Regions from separate parts of the Streptomyces sp. TAA204 genome, predicted to be linked through region 1. Evidence: riboswitches for the same ligand, from Rfam matches in the RefSeq annotation. Region 1 holds a riboswitch; the other holds the start of a gene.
The links. A riboswitch is a leader RNA that binds a small molecule or an ion and turns the genes downstream of it on or off. The one in region 1 is predicted to bind cobalamin.
Positions count from the first base shown of each region.

Region 2: it holds a riboswitch for cobalamin, as region 1 does, so the genes downstream of both, H343_RS0101315 (ABC transporter substrate-binding protein) here and H343_RS0112555 (cobalamin biosynthesis protein) in region 1, are expected to answer to the same signal.

Region 1 covers NZ_AUKW01000005.1:393,167-401,274, reverse strand. Annotated here, with positions in the region: gene H343_RS0112575 (alpha/beta hydrolase) at 1-176, opposite strand, end outside; gene H343_RS0112570 (class II aldolase/adducin family protein) at 298-939, opposite strand; gene H343_RS30320 (inorganic phosphate transporter) at 1,149-2,519, shown strand; gene H343_RS0112560 (hypothetical protein) at 2,648-2,860, shown strand; cobalamin riboswitch at 3,078-3,207, shown strand; gene H343_RS0112555 (cobalamin biosynthesis protein) at 3,377-4,357, shown strand; gene H343_RS30315 (cobyric acid synthase) at 4,354-6,171, shown strand; gene H343_RS30310 (putative cobaltochelatase) at 6,168-8,108, shown strand, end outside.
Region 2 covers NZ_AUKW01000001.1:304,936-313,043, reverse strand. Annotated here, with positions in the region: gene H343_RS0101335 (DUF2470 domain-containing protein) at 1-1, opposite strand, end outside; gene H343_RS28210 (ATP-binding cassette domain-containing protein) at 153-1,778, opposite strand; gene H343_RS0101325 (ABC transporter permease subunit) at 1,775-2,635, opposite strand; gene H343_RS0101320 (ABC transporter permease) at 2,632-3,564, opposite strand; gene H343_RS0101315 (ABC transporter substrate-binding protein) at 3,582-5,072, opposite strand; cobalamin riboswitch at 5,163-5,347, opposite strand; gene H343_RS28205 (PepSY-associated TM helix domain-containing protein) at 5,593-7,038, shown strand; gene H343_RS0101305 (type III PLP-dependent enzyme) at 7,014-8,108, opposite strand, start outside.

The DNA.
Region 1 (8,108 bases):
GCCTCGTGCACGGTCAGCGCGGGGCCGCCGAATCCCGCCGGGAGCCTGCCGCGTGGTGAGGCTCCGGACCGGGCGGGCCGCAGCGCGGCGTCGGCGGCGTACCGTCCCGCGGCGACCGCTGCCGCTCCGACGCCCAGCACGGAGGTGGCGGCGACGGCCGCCGTACGCAGACGCATCCCGTCAGTGTCGGGCCTGGAGTGCGCCAGGGGCCAGTGGGCGGCGTCGGCCGGGTGATTTTCGTATCCCCGCCCGGCATCCGCCACCCGGGGCGCCCACGCGGACGGCCGTGGGCCGGGCTCACTCCGGCCGGGGCTGCCCGTAGCCACTCAGCTTCTCCGCCACACGGCGCAGTTCGGCCGGAGGGATCAGGCTGGGCTCGCGGCCGGGGAGGGAGGAGGCGGTGAGCCACAGGCGGCACATCCACTCCAGCTGCGCGGTCCGCTCGTACGCCTGGCCGAGGTCGTCGCCGTAGGCGACCGTGCCGTGGTTCTGGAGCAGGCAGGCGCTGCGGCCGTCGAGGGCGTCGAGCATGCGGGCGGCGAGTTCCTCGCTGCCGTAGGTGGCGTAGGGGGCGACCCGGACGGGGCCGCCCAGCGCGGCCGTCATGTAGTGGACGGCGGGGAGTTCGTCCACGAGGGCGGAGACGGCGGTGGCGTGCACGGCGTGGGTGTGCACGACGGCACGGGCGGCCGTGTGCCGGTAGACCGCGAGATGCACGGGGAGTTCGCTGGTGGGACGCAGACTTCCCGCGGTGCGGCGTCCTTCGAGGTCGACGGCGCACAGGTCGCCGGGCCCGAGCCGGTCGTAGGGGACGCCGCTCGGGGTGACGAGCACCGTGTCCCCCACGCGTACGGAGACGTTGCCCGAGGTGCCCACGACGAGCCCCTCGGCAGCCGTACGGCGGGCGGTGTCCACCAACTCCTGCCAGGCACTGTGCATCCGGCTCCCTCCGGGTGGCCGCGGCGGTCAGCTCACGCCGCGGGACGGCTTGCTGCGGGGGCTGAAGGGGGCGAGGTGACGGGGTGTGGTACCGCTCACAACAGACAGCGGGGAGCGACACGCCGAAGCCTGCCGCAGTTCACCTCCCGTTCACCCACCGTCCCTACGTTCAACGAGTCCTTGACCTTCGACTGATTGTGCCTGGGTGAATGGAACACATCACGCTTCTCATCGGGATCGTGATCGTCACGGCCTTGGTGTTCGACTTTACGAACGGCTTTCACGACACGGCCAACGCCATGGCCACCACCATCTCCACCGGGGCACTCAAGCCCAAGACCGCGGTGGCGATGTCGGCGGTCCTCAACTTGATCGGCGCGTTCCTGTCCGTGGAGGTCGCCAAGACCATCTCTTCGGGAATCATCAACGAAGGTTCCGGCATACAGCCTGAAGTGATCTTCGCCGGCCTGGTCGGTGCGATCCTGTGGAACCTGCTGACCTGGCTCGCCGGGCTCCCCTCCAGCTCCTCGCACGCTCTGATGGGCGGGCTGATGGGCGCCTCGATCGCCGCCGTCGGCTTCGGCTCGATCAACGGCGGAACCGTGGTGATGAAGGTGCTCATCCCCGCTCTCGCCGCTCCGCTCGTCGCCGGACTCGCCGCGCTCTTCGCGACGCGGCTGACGTACCGCGCCGCCCGCAACGCCGACGAGGAGCACACGGCCAAGGGCTACCGGGCAGGACAGATCACCTCCGCCGCGCTCGTCTCCCTCGCGCACGGCACCAACGACGCGCAGAAGACCATGGGCGTCATCACCCTGGCCCTGATCACCGGCGGCGTACTTGCACCCCAGGCGGACCCGCCCACCTGGGTGATCGTCTCCGCGGGCCTGGCCATCGCGCTGGGCACCTACCTCGGCGGCTGGCGGATCATCCGCACCATGGGCAGGGGCATCACCGACATCAGGCCTCCCCAGGGGTTCGCGGCACAGACCAGCGCCGCCGTCACGATCCTCGCCTCCTCCCACATCGGCTTCTCCCTCTCCACCACGCACGTGTGCTCCGGCGCCATCATGGGCTCCGGCGTCGGCCGCAAGGGCGGCGTAGTGCGCTGGTCGACGGCGGCGCGGATGGTCATGGGCTGGGGCCTGACGCTCCCGGCCGCCGGACTGATCGCCGCCGGTGCGGCCGTACTGGCCCAGCAGGGCGACTGGGGCGTCGCCACGGTCGCGGTGCTCGCGGTGGTCATCAGCGGCGGTATCTGGCTCGCCTCGCGCAGCCAGCCCGTCGACCACACGAACGTCAACGACGCGCCGCCCATCGCCGCGGACGAGCCGGCGCAGAAGGACACCGGGGTCGTGGACGCGGCGATGCAGGCACTCGCACCGCCGCCCACCGCCGCCGCGCACAATGCGGCAGTACGGGACCAGATGGACGACGCGGGGAATGCGGCCGAGCCCGTCATCCCCTCCGCTGTGCAGGAGGCCGAACCGGACGGTCCGGCGGCGGTCGCCGCTCCCGGGGAGCGCTCCGGGAGCCACACCGAGTCCGAACGGCAGTGGGCGGGCTCCAGCCTCGGCTAGCGCCCCGGGGCGGGTCCGCACGGCCCGGACGGTGCACCGACCGTGCACCGTCCGGACAGCGGCCGGACAGCGGCCGCGGAGCAGACAGACCGGAACCGACAAGACCGGACAGCAGACAGGGAAGCGCTATGGAAATCGACTGGGCAGCGCTCGGCCAGGTATTCGGCATCAGCCTCGTGGCGACGGTCGGACTGGTCGGCGTGTTCACGCTCGGCATCGTCGGCACCTCCGCCGGCCGTACGGGCGGACCGTCGGTGCTCGCCCGCACGGGCGCGTACGCCTGCTTCACGCTGTGCGCCGCGGCAGTGGCCTACGGCATCTACATCATCACCGCGGGCTGAACGCCGCCGCGGCGGCCTCCTCACCCGGCGCGCACGTGCGCCCCGAAGGGGTACGGGACACTCCCGTACCCCTTCCGTGTCGCCGAGCGCGTCACTCCCAACTGATGGGCCGCCCCTGCTCCGTGTGCCTGCTCACACTCTCCCGCCGCAGGTCAGCGGCGAGTTGACGCCCCTCCCCGTACGTGGTGGACTGCCCGTTGCCCAACGGCGGCTGGAGAGGAAGCCGGTGCGAATCCGGCGCGGTCCCGCCACTGTCACCGGGGAGCGCACTCCCACCACTGGCCACGGCCCACCCGATCGACGGGCTGGAAGGCCGGGGGGCGCTGCGATCCGGGAGCCAGGAGACTCTCGCCGCCGGTACGTCGAGCCAGGGCGAGGACCCTGAGTGAGGACTCCGCCATGCGTGGCTTCCCGGCCGCATCCCCGTCCCCGTCCCCGTACGCTCACGGGCGGGCACCCGCGCCGCCGTGTCAGGCGGGCGCACCGTGTCTCCGAGGCATGACGGCCCGCTGACGGATGCGGGCTCAGCACGCCTACTCCTACGCCTTCGGCGCCGCCCTCGGTCATCTGGGTGACCTCCTGCTGGGAGACCCGCGACGCGGACATCCCGTCGCCGCCTTCGGACGGGCCGCCGCCGCGGCGGAGCGCGCCCTGTGGCGGGACCACCGTGCGGCGGGCGCGGCGTACACCGCGCTGTGCGTGGCGGGTGCGGCCGCAGCAACGGCTGCCCTCTCCCGAGCGGTGCGGGGCGCCGGCGGCGCGGCGGCGGGCACGGCGTTCACAGGGGCGGTGACCTGGACCGTGCTGGGCGGCAGCGGACTGGGCCGCGAGGCACTGGCCGTCGGCGCGGCCCTGCACCGGGGCGATGTGGACGGCGCACGACGGCTGTTGCCGCATCTGTGCGGCCGTGACCCGCAGACGCTGGACGCGGAGGGCATCGCGCGGGCCGTCGTGGAGTCGGTCGCGGAGAACACCTCCGACGCCGTGGTCGGCGCCCTGGTGTGGGGTGCCGCAGCCGGAGCGCCCGGCGCGGCGGCCTTCCGCGCGGTGAACACCCTCGACGCGATGGTCGGTCACCGCTCCCCGCGCCACCGGCACTTCGGATGGGCGGCGGCGAGGCTGGACGACCTGGCCGGGTGGCCGGGTTCGAGGCTGACCGCGCTGCTCGCCGCTCTGGCGGGCCCGTGTCCGGGCGGAGCCCTGCGCGCCTGGCGGGCCGACGCCGGCGGGCATCCCAGTCCCAACGCCGGTCCGGTCGAGGCGTCCTTCGCGGGGGCGCTGGGTGTACGGCTGGGCGGCGTCCTCAGCTACGGGGGGCGTACGGAGCACCGGCCGGTGCTCAACTCCCCCGGGCGCACCGTGCGGTGTGCGGACATCGCGCGGGCCGTGCGCCTCTCGCGGAGAGTCGGCCTGCTCGCACAGCTGACGACCACCGCCGCCGGCGTCGCCGGACGGCTCGCTGTGGCCCGCGTGCGGGCCGGAAGGGGGAGGCGATGACCGGGGACGCGACGGACGGGCGGCGCGGCGGTACCGGCCTCGGAGGAGGGCTGCTCGTGGCGGGCACCACCTCGGACGCGGGCAAGACCGTCGTGACGGCCGGTATCTGCCGCTGGCTGGCGCGCAAAGGGCTCAAGGTCGCGCCCTTCAAGGCCCAGAACATGTCGCTGAATTCGTTCGTGACGCGGGAGGGCGCCGAGATCGGCCGCGCACAGGCGATGCAGGCGGCCGCCGCGCGCACCGAGCCGACCGCGCTGATGAACCCGGTGCTGCTCAAGCCGGGCGGCGACCGCAGCAGCCAGGTGGTGCTGATGGGCAGGGCGGTCGGTGAACTGAGCGCCCGCGGCTACCACTCGGGGCGGCAGGAGCAGCTTCTCGGCACGGTCACCGACTGCCTGACGCGGCTGCGGCGCACACACGACGCGGTGATCTGCGAAGGGGCGGGCAGCCCCGCCGAGATCAATCTGCGGCACACCGACATCGTCAACATGGGCCTGGCGCGCAGCGCGCGGCTGCCGGTGGTGGTCGTCGGCGACATCGACCGCGGAGGCGTCTTCGCTTCCCTCTTCGGCACGACTGCGCTGCTGTCCGCCGGGGACCAGTCACTCCTCGCGGGCTACGTGGTGAACAAGTTCCGTGGTGACGTGACGCTTCTGGAGCCCGGCCTGGAGATGCTCCGGGGCCTGACGGGCAGGCCCGTACTGGGCGTGCTGCCCTTCCGGCACGGCCTGGGCATCGACGAGGAGGACGGGCTGCGGGTGTCCGCGTACTCCTTCGCGGGGCACTCGGCGGGCGGCGCCGGCGAGCACCCGGCGGCGCCCCACGGCACCGACGTCCTGCGGGTCGCGGTCGTGCCCGTGCCGCTGATGTCGAACTTCACGGACGTCGACGCGCTCGCGGCCGAGCCGGGCGTCGTCGTCCGCTTCACCGACCGTCCCGAGGAGTTGGCCGACGCCGACCTGGTGGTGCTGCCGGGCACCCGCGGAACCGTGCGGGCGCTGCGGTGGCTGCGCGAGCGTGGCATCGCGGAGGCGGTGCGGCGGCGGGCGGCCGAGGAGCGGCCCGTGCTGGGTATCTGCGGCGGGTACCAGATGCTCTCGCAGCGGATCGAGGACGACGTCGAGTCGCGCGCGGGCACGGTCGAGGGGCTGGGGCTGCTGCCCGTGCGGGTCCGCTTCGCCGAGGAGAAGACCCTTGCGCGGCCGGCGGGTTCGGCGCTGGGCGAGTACGCGGAGGGCTACGAGATCCACCACGGGGTCGCCGAAGTGCTGGGCGGGGAAGCCGTCTTCACCGGTGCGGACGGAGAGGGCGTGGACGGCTGCAGGTCGGGGCCGGTGTGGGGGACGCACTGGCACGGTGCGCTGGAGAGCGACGGCTTCCGGCGGGCCTTTCTGCGCCGGGTGGCGGCCGACGCCGGACGCACCGGGTTCGTGCCGGCGCCCGGCACCGGTTTCGCCGCGCTGCGGGAGGAGCAGCTGGACCGTCTCGGAGACCTCGTCGAGGAACACGCCGACACCGACGCGCTGTTGCGGCTGATCGAGTCGGGCCCTCCCGCCGGTCTGCCGTTCGTCGCGCCCGGAGCGCCCCGAACACCCGGACCGTCCGGCCCCTCCGATCCAGCCGGCCCGTCCGATCCAGCCGGGCCGTCCGGGACGCCCGGGCCCCCCGAGCCGACCGCACAGTCCGCACCGTCCGCACGGACCGAACCGCCGGGAGCGCCCGCGACCGCCGGAGCACAGGACGCACGACCGCTGCCGGCCACCGGCCGGACGACACCGGAAGTTCCGGAAGCCGACACGTCAGGAGCAGCATGAGCACCGCACGGAGCCCCTACCCCTTCTCCGCGATCGTGGGCATGTCCGACCTGCGGCTGGCGCTGCTGCTCAACGCGGTCTCGCCCGCGGTGGGCGGTGTCCTCGTACGCGGGGAGAAGGGCACCGCCAAGTCGACGGCCGTCCGGGCGCTGGCGGCGCTGATGCCCCCCGTGGAGGTCGTGCACGGCTGCCGCTTCTCCTGCGACCCGGCCGCCCCGGACCCCGACTGCCCCGACGGGCCGCACGAGACGGGCGGCGGCCGCGTACGGCCCGCCGCCATGGTCGAACTGCCCGTCGGCGCCTCGGAGGACCGGCTGGTGGGAGCGCTCGACATCGAACGGGCGCTGGCGGAGGGCGTGAAGGCGTACCAGCCCGGTCTGCTGGCCGACGCCCACCGCGGGGTGCTGTACGTGGACGAGGTCAACCTGCTCCACGACCATCTCGTCGACCTGCTGCTCGACGCCGCCGCCATGGGCGCCTCCTACGTGGAGCGCGAGGGCGTCTCCGTCCGGCACGCGGCACGGTTCCTGCTCGTCGGCACGATGAACCCCGAAGAGGGCGAACTGCGGCCCCAGTTGCTGGACCGGTTCGGCCTGACCGTCGAGGTGACCGCCTCCCGTGAGACCGGCGAGCGGGTGGACGTGGTGCGGCGCAGGCTCGCCTACGAGGCCGACCCGGCCGGTTTCGCGGCCAGCTGGGCCGAGGAGGAGCAGACGCTGCGCGAACGCATCGCGGCGGCGCGGGAGTTGCTGCCCCGGGTGCGGCTCGGTGACGCGGCGCTGCGCCAGATCGCGGCGACGTGCGCCGCGTTCGAGGTGGACGGGATGCGCGCCGATCTGGTGATGGCGCGTACGGCCACGGCGCTGGCCGCCTGGGCGGGGCGCCGGGACGTCCAGGAGGAGGACGTACGGCAGGCGGCGCTGCTGGCACTCCCCCACCGGCGCAGGCGGAATCCGTTCGACGCGCCGGGGCTGGACGAGGACAAGCTCGACGAGGTGCTCCAGGAGCACGGAGGCTCCGACGGCGACGACACCGACCCGGACGGCCCCGGACCCGACGGGCCTCAAGAAGGACCGGAGGGACCGGAAGGGCCGGACGACGGCGGGGGCCGGCCTCCGCAGGAGGGCCCTCCGCCCGAACCGGAGACGTCACAGGACGCGGCGCAGGAGCCGGCACTGCCCGAACAGGCGCAGGGCGAGCCGCGCGAGCAGCCCTCGCCTCCACCGCCCGGCGGCCCGGCCGGAAGCGGCCAGGAGCAGACCGGAGAGGACGAGACCGGCGCACCGTCCGGGCAGAGCGGGGAGAAGTCCCCCGCGCAGGCAGCCGAGCCCTTCCGGGCCCGCGCACTGTCCGTGCCCGGGCTCGGCGAGGGCGCGGCGGGCCGCCGCTCCCGCGCCCGTACCGCGCACGGCCGCACCACCGGAGCCCGCAGGCCGCGCGGCGCGCTGGGCAGGCTGCACGTGGCGGCGACCGTTCAGGCCGCCGCACCGCACCAGCACGCCCGCGGCCGCGACGGGCGGGGTCTGCTCCTGCGCCGCGACGACCTGCGCGAGGCCGTGCGGGAGGGCAGGGAGGGCAACCTCGTCCTCTTCGCCGTGGACGCCTCCGGCTCCATGGCGGCCCGGCAGCGGATGAGCGCGGTCAAGGGTGCCGTGCTGTCGCTGCTGCTGGACGCCTACCAGCGGCGAGACAAGGTCGGCATGGTCACCTTCCGCCGCTCGGGCGCGGAGGTCGCCCTGCCGCCCACGTCATCCGTCGAGGCGGCTGCCTCCCGTCTGGAGTCGCTGCCCACCGGCGGGCGTACACCGCTGGCGGCCGGGCTGCTCAGAGCGCGCGAAGTGCTCAGGGTGGAGCGCATGCGGGACCCCGCACGCCGGCCGCTGCTGGTCGTGGTGACCGACGGGCGCGCGACCGGCGGATCCGGCTCCACACAGGAC
Region 2 (8,108 bases), on a different contig from region 1:
TCCAAGTTCTCCAGTTGCACGGTCGGAGAGGCGTACGGCCACCCGGGGATTGAATTAATTAGGTTAGGCTAACCTAATAATGAGTGGAGCCGTGATCCGGTGTCTTCGGAGTGCTCGAACTCCGTTCCGGCCAGGTGCGTTGTGACTGGTTGTCAGCTGCTTTCCGCCCGACCCGATCGACCGCGTACCGCGCAGCTGCGTCCCCCGGCTGCACGCACCATGTCTGCGGGAGCCCCGGAGGACGGGGCGTGGAAGAAATCCGCGACCGTGCCCTGCTGAACGCAGCGTCCGGCCTCGAAGACCGCCACCCTGTGGGTCAGTCGGTGTACGGAGTCGAGGTCGTGGCTGATGAACAGCAGGGCGGTGCGGGCGGGTGCCAGCAGGCCGGGCAGGGCACCCAGCACGCGCTCGCGCGAGATGACATCCAGCGCCGAGGTCGCCTCGTCGCACACGAGGAGCGCCGGGCGTGCCAGCAGGGCCCGCACGAGCGCGCAGCGCTGCAGCTGACCGCCGGAGAGTCGGCCGGGTACCCGGTCCAGCAACTCCTCCTCCAAACCCAGCAGATCCGCGGTACTTCGCGTTTCTGCTTCGGCGGCCACCGGAGTCATCGAGCGCAGGAGCCGCCCCGTCGCGGCGAGTTGTCCGAGGAGCGGCCGGCCGGCCTCGAACGACTCGGAGCTGCTCTGGTGCACGTACTGAACGGCCCGGCGCTGCTGGGGACTTCGCGCTTCGATGCGGCGGGGCACGGCGTTGCCGTCCCGTCCCAGTTCGCCGTCGGTCGCAGGAGTGAGCCCGGCCAGCAGCCGTGCGAAGGTCGTCTTTCCGGAGCCGGACGGCCCGATGAGGGCGGTCGTGCTGCCCGGCGGGAAGGACATGGTGACCGGCCCGGTCAGCAGATCCCGGCCTCCCCGCCGTCGGACGGCCACGTCATGGGCGGTGACGCCCTCGCTCGTGAGGGATTCCGGCGGGTTGGCCGGCGGTACGTCGCCTGTTCGGGTGCCACGCTCCGCCGAGAGGAGCCCGCGGGTCAGCGGATGTACGGAGCGCTCCGCGGCACCGAGAACCTCACGCACCCGGCCTGCCTCCACGGCACGCCCCTGCTCCAGCACCGTCACGTGGGTGGCCAACTCACGTACGAGTGCCAGGTCGTGGCTGAGCAGCAGGATGCCGGCGCCGCCGTTCACAAGCGTCCGGAGCCGTGCCGTGAGCGCGGAGGCCGTGGCCGGGTCGAGGCCGCTCGTGGGCTCGTCCAGCACCAGTGTCCGCGCTCCGGTGACGAGGGCCGAGGCGAGCGCCACCCGCTGCTGCTCACCGCCCGACAGCTGGTGCGGGAGCCTCCGTTGCATCTCCGCGCCCGGCAGACCCGCCGTCTCCAACGCTGCCCGGACCGATTCCGCACGGGTGCCGGGCGCACTGCGGCGCAGTGCAGCGAGCTCCCTGAGGGCGCGGCCGACGCGTCGCAGCGGGTCGAGCACGGTCTCCGGGTGCTGCGCGAGGTGTCCGGCGCTTCCGGACCGCAGTGCCCGGCGGCACGGCTCGTCGAGCGCCAGCAGGTCCTCACCCTCCAGAAGCACTTCGCCCTGGAGCCGTGTCCCGGGCCGCGAGGCGCCGAGCGCGCCCAGCCCGAGAGTGGTCTTGCCGCTGCCGGAAGGGCCGACGACTGCGGTCACGCGTCCCGCCGGGACGGTGAGTGAGACGTCGTGCAGCAGCGGACGGGCCGCCGTCGCGGCGTGCGCGGAGAGACGGCGGACCTCAAGGAGCGGTGCGTGCTGCGTCATCCGGCCCTCCTCCTGCGGGCCAGTGCCCGGTCGACGCAGAGGTTTCCGCCGACGCACAGCGACATCAGGAGTCCGGCGGGTACGAGCACGGCAGCGGGCTGGGCGAAGAGGGCATCGCTGTTGCGCTCGATGAGCACAGACCAGTCGGGTGAGGATGAAGGCAGTCCCAGGCCGAGGAAGTTCGCGGACGCCATCAGATAGAGCACACCGGAGAAGCGGGCACCTGCGTCGGTGGCGAGCGGCCCGGTCAACTCGCGGGTGAGGTGGCGCAGATGGACGTACACCCAGCCGCGTCCTTGCATCCGCAGTGCCTCGACGACGGTGCGGCATCCGGGGTCCAGCGCCGCGGCTCGCACCAGCCTGGCGACGGAGGGAACCTGAAGCGCCGCCGTGACCGCGATCAGCCAGGCCCAGCTGGAGCGTCCGGTGGCCGCCAGTGTCAGAAGGATCATCAGGCCGGGCAGCGCCAGCGCCAGGTCGAGGGCGCGCATGACCGTCTCGTCCAGCCAGCGCCGCGTCCCCGCGGCCAGCAGCCCGAGCGGTACCGCGATCACGTAACTCAGCAACAAGGCCGCCAGCGTCCCGCCGATGACCGAGGAACCGCCGTGGAGCACCAGCGAGAGCACGTCGCGGTCCAGCACGTCGGTGCCCAACGGGTGCCCGGGGCCGGGAGGTTGGGATGGCAGCGCGACAGAACCCGGTGGCGGGTCACCGGAGCCCGCCATGAACGGGCCGATCAGGGCCAAAAGCAACGGCAGGCTGAGCAACACGCCGGCCAGGAGGTCGGCCGTCGTGAGTCCCTGGCGGATGCGGGGACGGTTTCTCCGCAGGGAGGAGGCGGCTTCCGGTTGGGTCATGCCAACGCCTCCTTGCGAGGCGCCAGCCGTTGGGAGACGAGGTCGCCGGCGAGATTGACCACGACGACGGTGCCCGCGAACAGCAGGGCGTAGGACTGCACTTGAGGCGTGTCACGATTCTGCACGGCCTGGATGAAACCCGTGCCGACGCCCTGGACGCTGAAGAGGGACTCGACGATCAGCGCTCCGCCCAGAAGCCCCTCGACACAGCGGGCGAACTGCTGGCTCGCGGCCGCCAGCGCGTTGGGCAGCACGTGGCGCAGCACGACCCGCCGCTCCGGCAGCCCCAGCAGCCGCAGATGCTCGGCAGGGGGACTGCCCCGCTGCTCGGCGACGCCGACGCGTATCTGCCGTGCCAGATCACACAGTTGGCGGGCGGTCAGCACGAGCACGGGCAGTACCAGCACACTCGGCTGTGCCAGCAGGCCCACCCCGTCAAGGCCGGCGGCAGTCGCGGGCAGCAGACCCGCGGCCACGGACAGCGAGGCGATCAGCAGCATCGCCAGGACGAACTCCGGTACGGAATGCAGCAGCAGCGTCGCCGTGTTGAGAGCCCGGTCCAGACGGGTGCCCTCCCGCAGCCCCGAGATGACGCCCAGCAGCGGCGCCAGGACCGTCACCAGCGCGAGGGCCGGCAGGGCGAGTACGACCGAGACCGAAAGACGCCGTCCGATCTCGTCCCCCACCGGAAGGCCCGTCACCAGCGAACGGCCCGGATCACCCGCGAGCAGCGAGCCGAGCCAGTGCCAGAACCGCTGCCACGCCGGCTCGTCCAGGCCGAGCCGCTCCCGCAGCGCCGCCGCCTGCTGCGGGCTTCCGTGATCCCCCTGGAGCACGTCGGCCGTGTCACCGGGCACCAGGGAATCCAGCGCGAAGACCACCACGAGCGCGAAGAAGCACTGCCCGAGAGCCAGCGCGCTCCTGCGCACGGCATACCGGTGCAACGTCAGCCCAGTTCGACGTCGTCGAAACGGGCCCAGAAATGGGAGTTCGGGACGGCCGAACGCAAGCCCTTGACCGACGCGGAGACTCCGTCGTGCGCGTCCGAGAACCCCCACACGAGCATGCCGGAGTCGTCATGCGCGATGCGCTGCGCCCGGTGCAGGAGCCCCAGCCGTTCCTTCTCGTCCCGCGTGGAGCGCGCACGGTCCATCAGCTCGTCGAAACGCCCGGAATCGAATCCGGTGAGGTTCCGGGCGGCGCCGCTGCGCATCCGCTGCTGGAGGAAGTCCGAAACGGGCAGCGTGGAGGTCGTGTTGAGGGCAGCGACCCCCTTCTCCTTGATCTCGCTGAAGTAGGTCGTGGAGGCACGCTTGCGGGGCGTGACGTGCAGGCCGATGTCCTCCAGTTGTCGCGCGATGAGGGTGGAGGCCGAATCCCACGAGGCGTCGACCGTGCTGGTCTCCAGCGTGAAGGAGAGCCCCTTGGCACCGGCCTCGCGCACCAGGCCCTTCGCGCGCTCCACATCCCGCTCACGCTGGGGCAGTTCCGGCGGGTAGCCCCGCAGGCCCTTGCCGAACAGGTCGTTGCCTGCGGTGCCCCGGCCCGCCAGCGCCACCCGAACCAGCGCCTCCCTGTCGACGCCCAGCAGCAGTGCCTCCACGAGCTTCGGGTCGTCGAAGGGGGCACGGCCGGTACGCAGCAGCACCTGTTGAGCAGTGGCCTGCCGGGACGTCAACACGCGCACACCGTCGGTCCGTTCGAGGCGGTCGATGAAAGCCCCGGAGATGTCGGCCGCGTACTGCACCTGTCCGGACAGCAGCGCGTTCACGCGCGCCGACTCCTCGTTGACGGGGACGATCTCCAGGTCGTTGATCCGGGGAGGTCCGGCCCAGTGCCCCTTCCACCGCACGAAGTGCGCTATGCCTCCGGGCCTGAACCCGGCATAGCGGAAGGGTCCCGAACCCACAGGCCGGCGGAAGCTGGTGGTGCCCGCCGGGATGATCTCCGTGCCGGGCCCGGCGAACGCGGTGGGGAACTCGAAGTCCGGACGCTTCAGGACCAGTGTCACCTCGCGGGTGCCGGTGGCGCGGCTGTCGTCGAAGTCGATGGCGGACAGCAGCTGTTGGGACGGTGAACCGGTTCCCGGGTCCGCGGCGCGGCGGTAGCTGTAGAGCACGTCCTTCGCCGTCACCGGTTCGCCGTCGTGGAAGGAGGCCTTGCGGAGGCGTATGTGCCAGCGCCGGCCCGATGAGTCGCTCTCCCACGACTCCGCGAGGCGTGCCCGCACCGACATGTCGTCGTCGTACGTGGCGAGCGTGTCGAACAGCGCCTTCGCACGCGCCTGATCGACGAAGTTCGGCGCGACGTGCGGATCGAGCGTCTCCTGCGAGCCGCCGGCGGTGAACGCGGCACGGAAGCGGCCGGACTTCCCACCGTCCTCCGGCGGGCAGCCGGTGAGCAGCCCCGCGGCCGCCACTGCTCCGGCGCTTGTCATCACGGTGCGCCTGCTCGGTGCTGGGCCACTGGCTGCGCGTATCTCGGCACGACTCGGCATCGCGATCCTTCCCGGGGTGTCCTCGCCCCAGTCGGTGGACGGCGACGGGTCAGTCTCCTGACTCCCGGATCACCGCTCGCCCCTGCCTTCCAGCCCGTGCAACCACAGGCCGTGGCCTTGCTGGGGTCCGCTCCCCGGTCACAGTGGCGGGACCGTGCCGGAATCACACCGGCTTCCTGATCCCCGTCGCCCTGCCCCGCCATTGTGGCTCAGGACAAGTACGCACCGGCCGGTGGCATGGGTGCACGCGGCGTCTTCCGCGAACACGCCCGCCGTGGGCACCGTCACGAACCGGCTGACGGCAAGGCCGGGACGGCGCCCGGTAACGGGGCCGCGTTCGTCGGATGTGACGTACGTCATGCTGCCGCATGTCGCCCGGTTGGAACTCCGCCCTCTCTCAGCCCGACTACCTGCCGGCACCCCACGAGTGGGGACCGATGGGAGCACGGAGAGGAACACCATGGCGAACACGACGGCGGCCACGACGCAGTTGGAGGAGCCACCCTCCGGGACTCCGGCGTCCGGGACGGCGGACACGCGGTCCGGAACACGGGCGCTGCTGCTGCGCCTGCACTTCTACGCCGGCGTCTTCATCGCGCCGTTCCTGCTCGTCGCGGCCGTGACCGGTCTCTTCTATACGGCGATGCCTCAGGTGGAGAAGACGCTCTACCAGGACGAGTTGAAGGTGAGCCCCCGGGGCGAGCCGGACTCGCTGGCGGTTCAGGTGGCGGCGGCGAAGAAGGCTGCGCCGGACGGCTCCCTGGTCTCGGTGACGACCGGGCCCGGCCGCGAGGACAGCACCCGTGTCGTTTTCGAGGAGCCGGGGCTGAAGGAGGGGTACACGCGGACAGCCTTCGTCGACCCGTACGACCACTCGGTGCTGGGCACGCTGGAGACCTTCGGCCAGTGGCTGCCGGTCCGGGCGTGGTTCGACGATTTGCACCGCAACCTGCACCTGGGCGAGTTCGGTCGCAACTACAGTGAGATCGCGGCGAGTTGGCTGTGGGTGGAGGTCGCCGGGGGACTGGTGCTGTGGGTCGGGCTTCGTCGCTCGCGCCGCAGGCTGCGCCGCACCTTGCTGCCGGAGCAGTCGGCTCCTCCCGGGCGCCGGCGGGTGAGGTCCTGGCACGGCGCGGTCGGGCTGTGGGCGGCCGCGGGCCTGTTGGGCCTGTCCGCCACGGGGCTGACGTGGTCCGCCTACGCGGGGGCCAACATCACTCAGTTGCGGGAGCAGTTGAACAGTCCCACGCCGGAGGTCGCCGCCACCGTTTCGCACACTGACGGACCGGGGAAGCCGGACGGCCGGGACATCGGCTTCGACGGAGCCGTCCGCGAGGCGAGGGAGGCCGGACTCGGAGGCGTCCTGGACATCACGCCCCCCGCCGACAGCGGCAGTGCGTACGTCGTGAAGGAGAACACCCGTTCCTGGCCCGAGCGGCAGGACTCCGTCGCGGTCGCACCGGACTCCGGAGAGATCACCGCGACCCTCCGTTTCGACGACTACCCCCTGCTGGCGAAGCTGTCGCGCTGGGGCGTGGACGCGCACATGGGCCTGCTGTTCGGCCTGGTCAACCAGATCGTGCTGGCCCTTCTCGCCCTTGCGCTGATCGGAATGATCTTCTGGGGATACCGGATGTGGTGGCTGCGCCGCCCCACGCGCGGTGACGCCCCGACCGGGTGGCTGCCGCGGCCGGGACGCGCTCCGGCGCGCGGCGCGTGGCGGCGCATCCCCGGGAAGGTGCTGGCTCCGGGGGCTGTGGTGACGGCGCTGGTCGGGTACTGGCTGCCATGGTTCGGCATACCGCTGCTGCTGTTCCTCGTCGTGGATCTCGTGACGGGCCGGATTCGCCGGAACCAAGAGCCGGACGGCCGTCCTCGCGCTCAGAGCGCCGGCTCGGGCGGGTGAAGGTAGCGGCATCCGGGGCGGGGGTGCATCAGGAAGTCGTGGTGGGAGATGTTCCACGCGTATGCGCCCGCCAGTGCGAAGACGACCCTGTCGCCCGCCCGGAGTCCCGGTGCCGGCACGCCGCGGGCCAGGACGTCCTTGGGGGTGCACAACTGCCCGGTGAAGCTGACGTGGCCGCCCCGCGCGGCCGGACGGGGCAGAGGATGGGGCCAGCGCTCCACCGGGAGGACCTCGGCCGGCTGGTCGTGCCCCTTGGCCGCCGGCGTGCGCAGATGGTGGGTGCCGCCGCGGACGACGGCGAACTCCTCGCCGTGGCTGCTCTTCACGTCCAGCACCTCCGTCGCGTACCAGCCGCAGTACGCCGTCAGCGCACGCCCCGGCTCGATCCGCAGTACGGGTCCGGGATGCCGCTCTGCGAGTCGGGCCAGCCCGGCCCCGAAGGAGGGCCAGTCGAAGCGCGACGCCGGGCGGGAGTAGTCGACGGCCATGCCGCCGCCGACCGTGAGTTCGCGCAGCCGGACGCCGCACCGGGCGGCGAGTTCCGTGGCCCCGGCGGCGACCTCCCCGGTGAGCGCGAGTTGGGCGCCGGCACCCAGACCGCTCGCCAAGTGGGCGTGCAGACCTGCCAGTTCGAGTCCTTGCAGCTCGTGACGGGCGAACATCCCCATGGCTTCGGCCACTTCGGCCGTGTTCATCCCGAAGGGCGTGGGCCGGCCTCCCATGGCCAGTGCGCTGCCGGCCAGGGCGTCCGCGGAGAGGGGCGGGTTGAAGCGCAGCAGGACACGGGGCGTCGCCGCAGGCTCCCGGTGGTGACGGGAAGCCAGCCGGGCCAGCAGCCGCAGTTCGTGAAGGCTCTCGACGTGGAAGCGCCGCACGCCGGCGGTGAGGGCTGCCGCGATCTCCTCGGGTGTCTTGCCGGGGCCGCCGAAGGCGAGAGGCTGACCGTGAACAGTAGCGGCTGCGTGGGCGAGTTCCCCGCCGGAGGAGACCTCGAATCCATCCGTGAACGGCGCCAGCGTCCGCAGGATCTCCGTGTCCGGGTTGGCCTTGGCCGCGTAGTACAGCTCCAC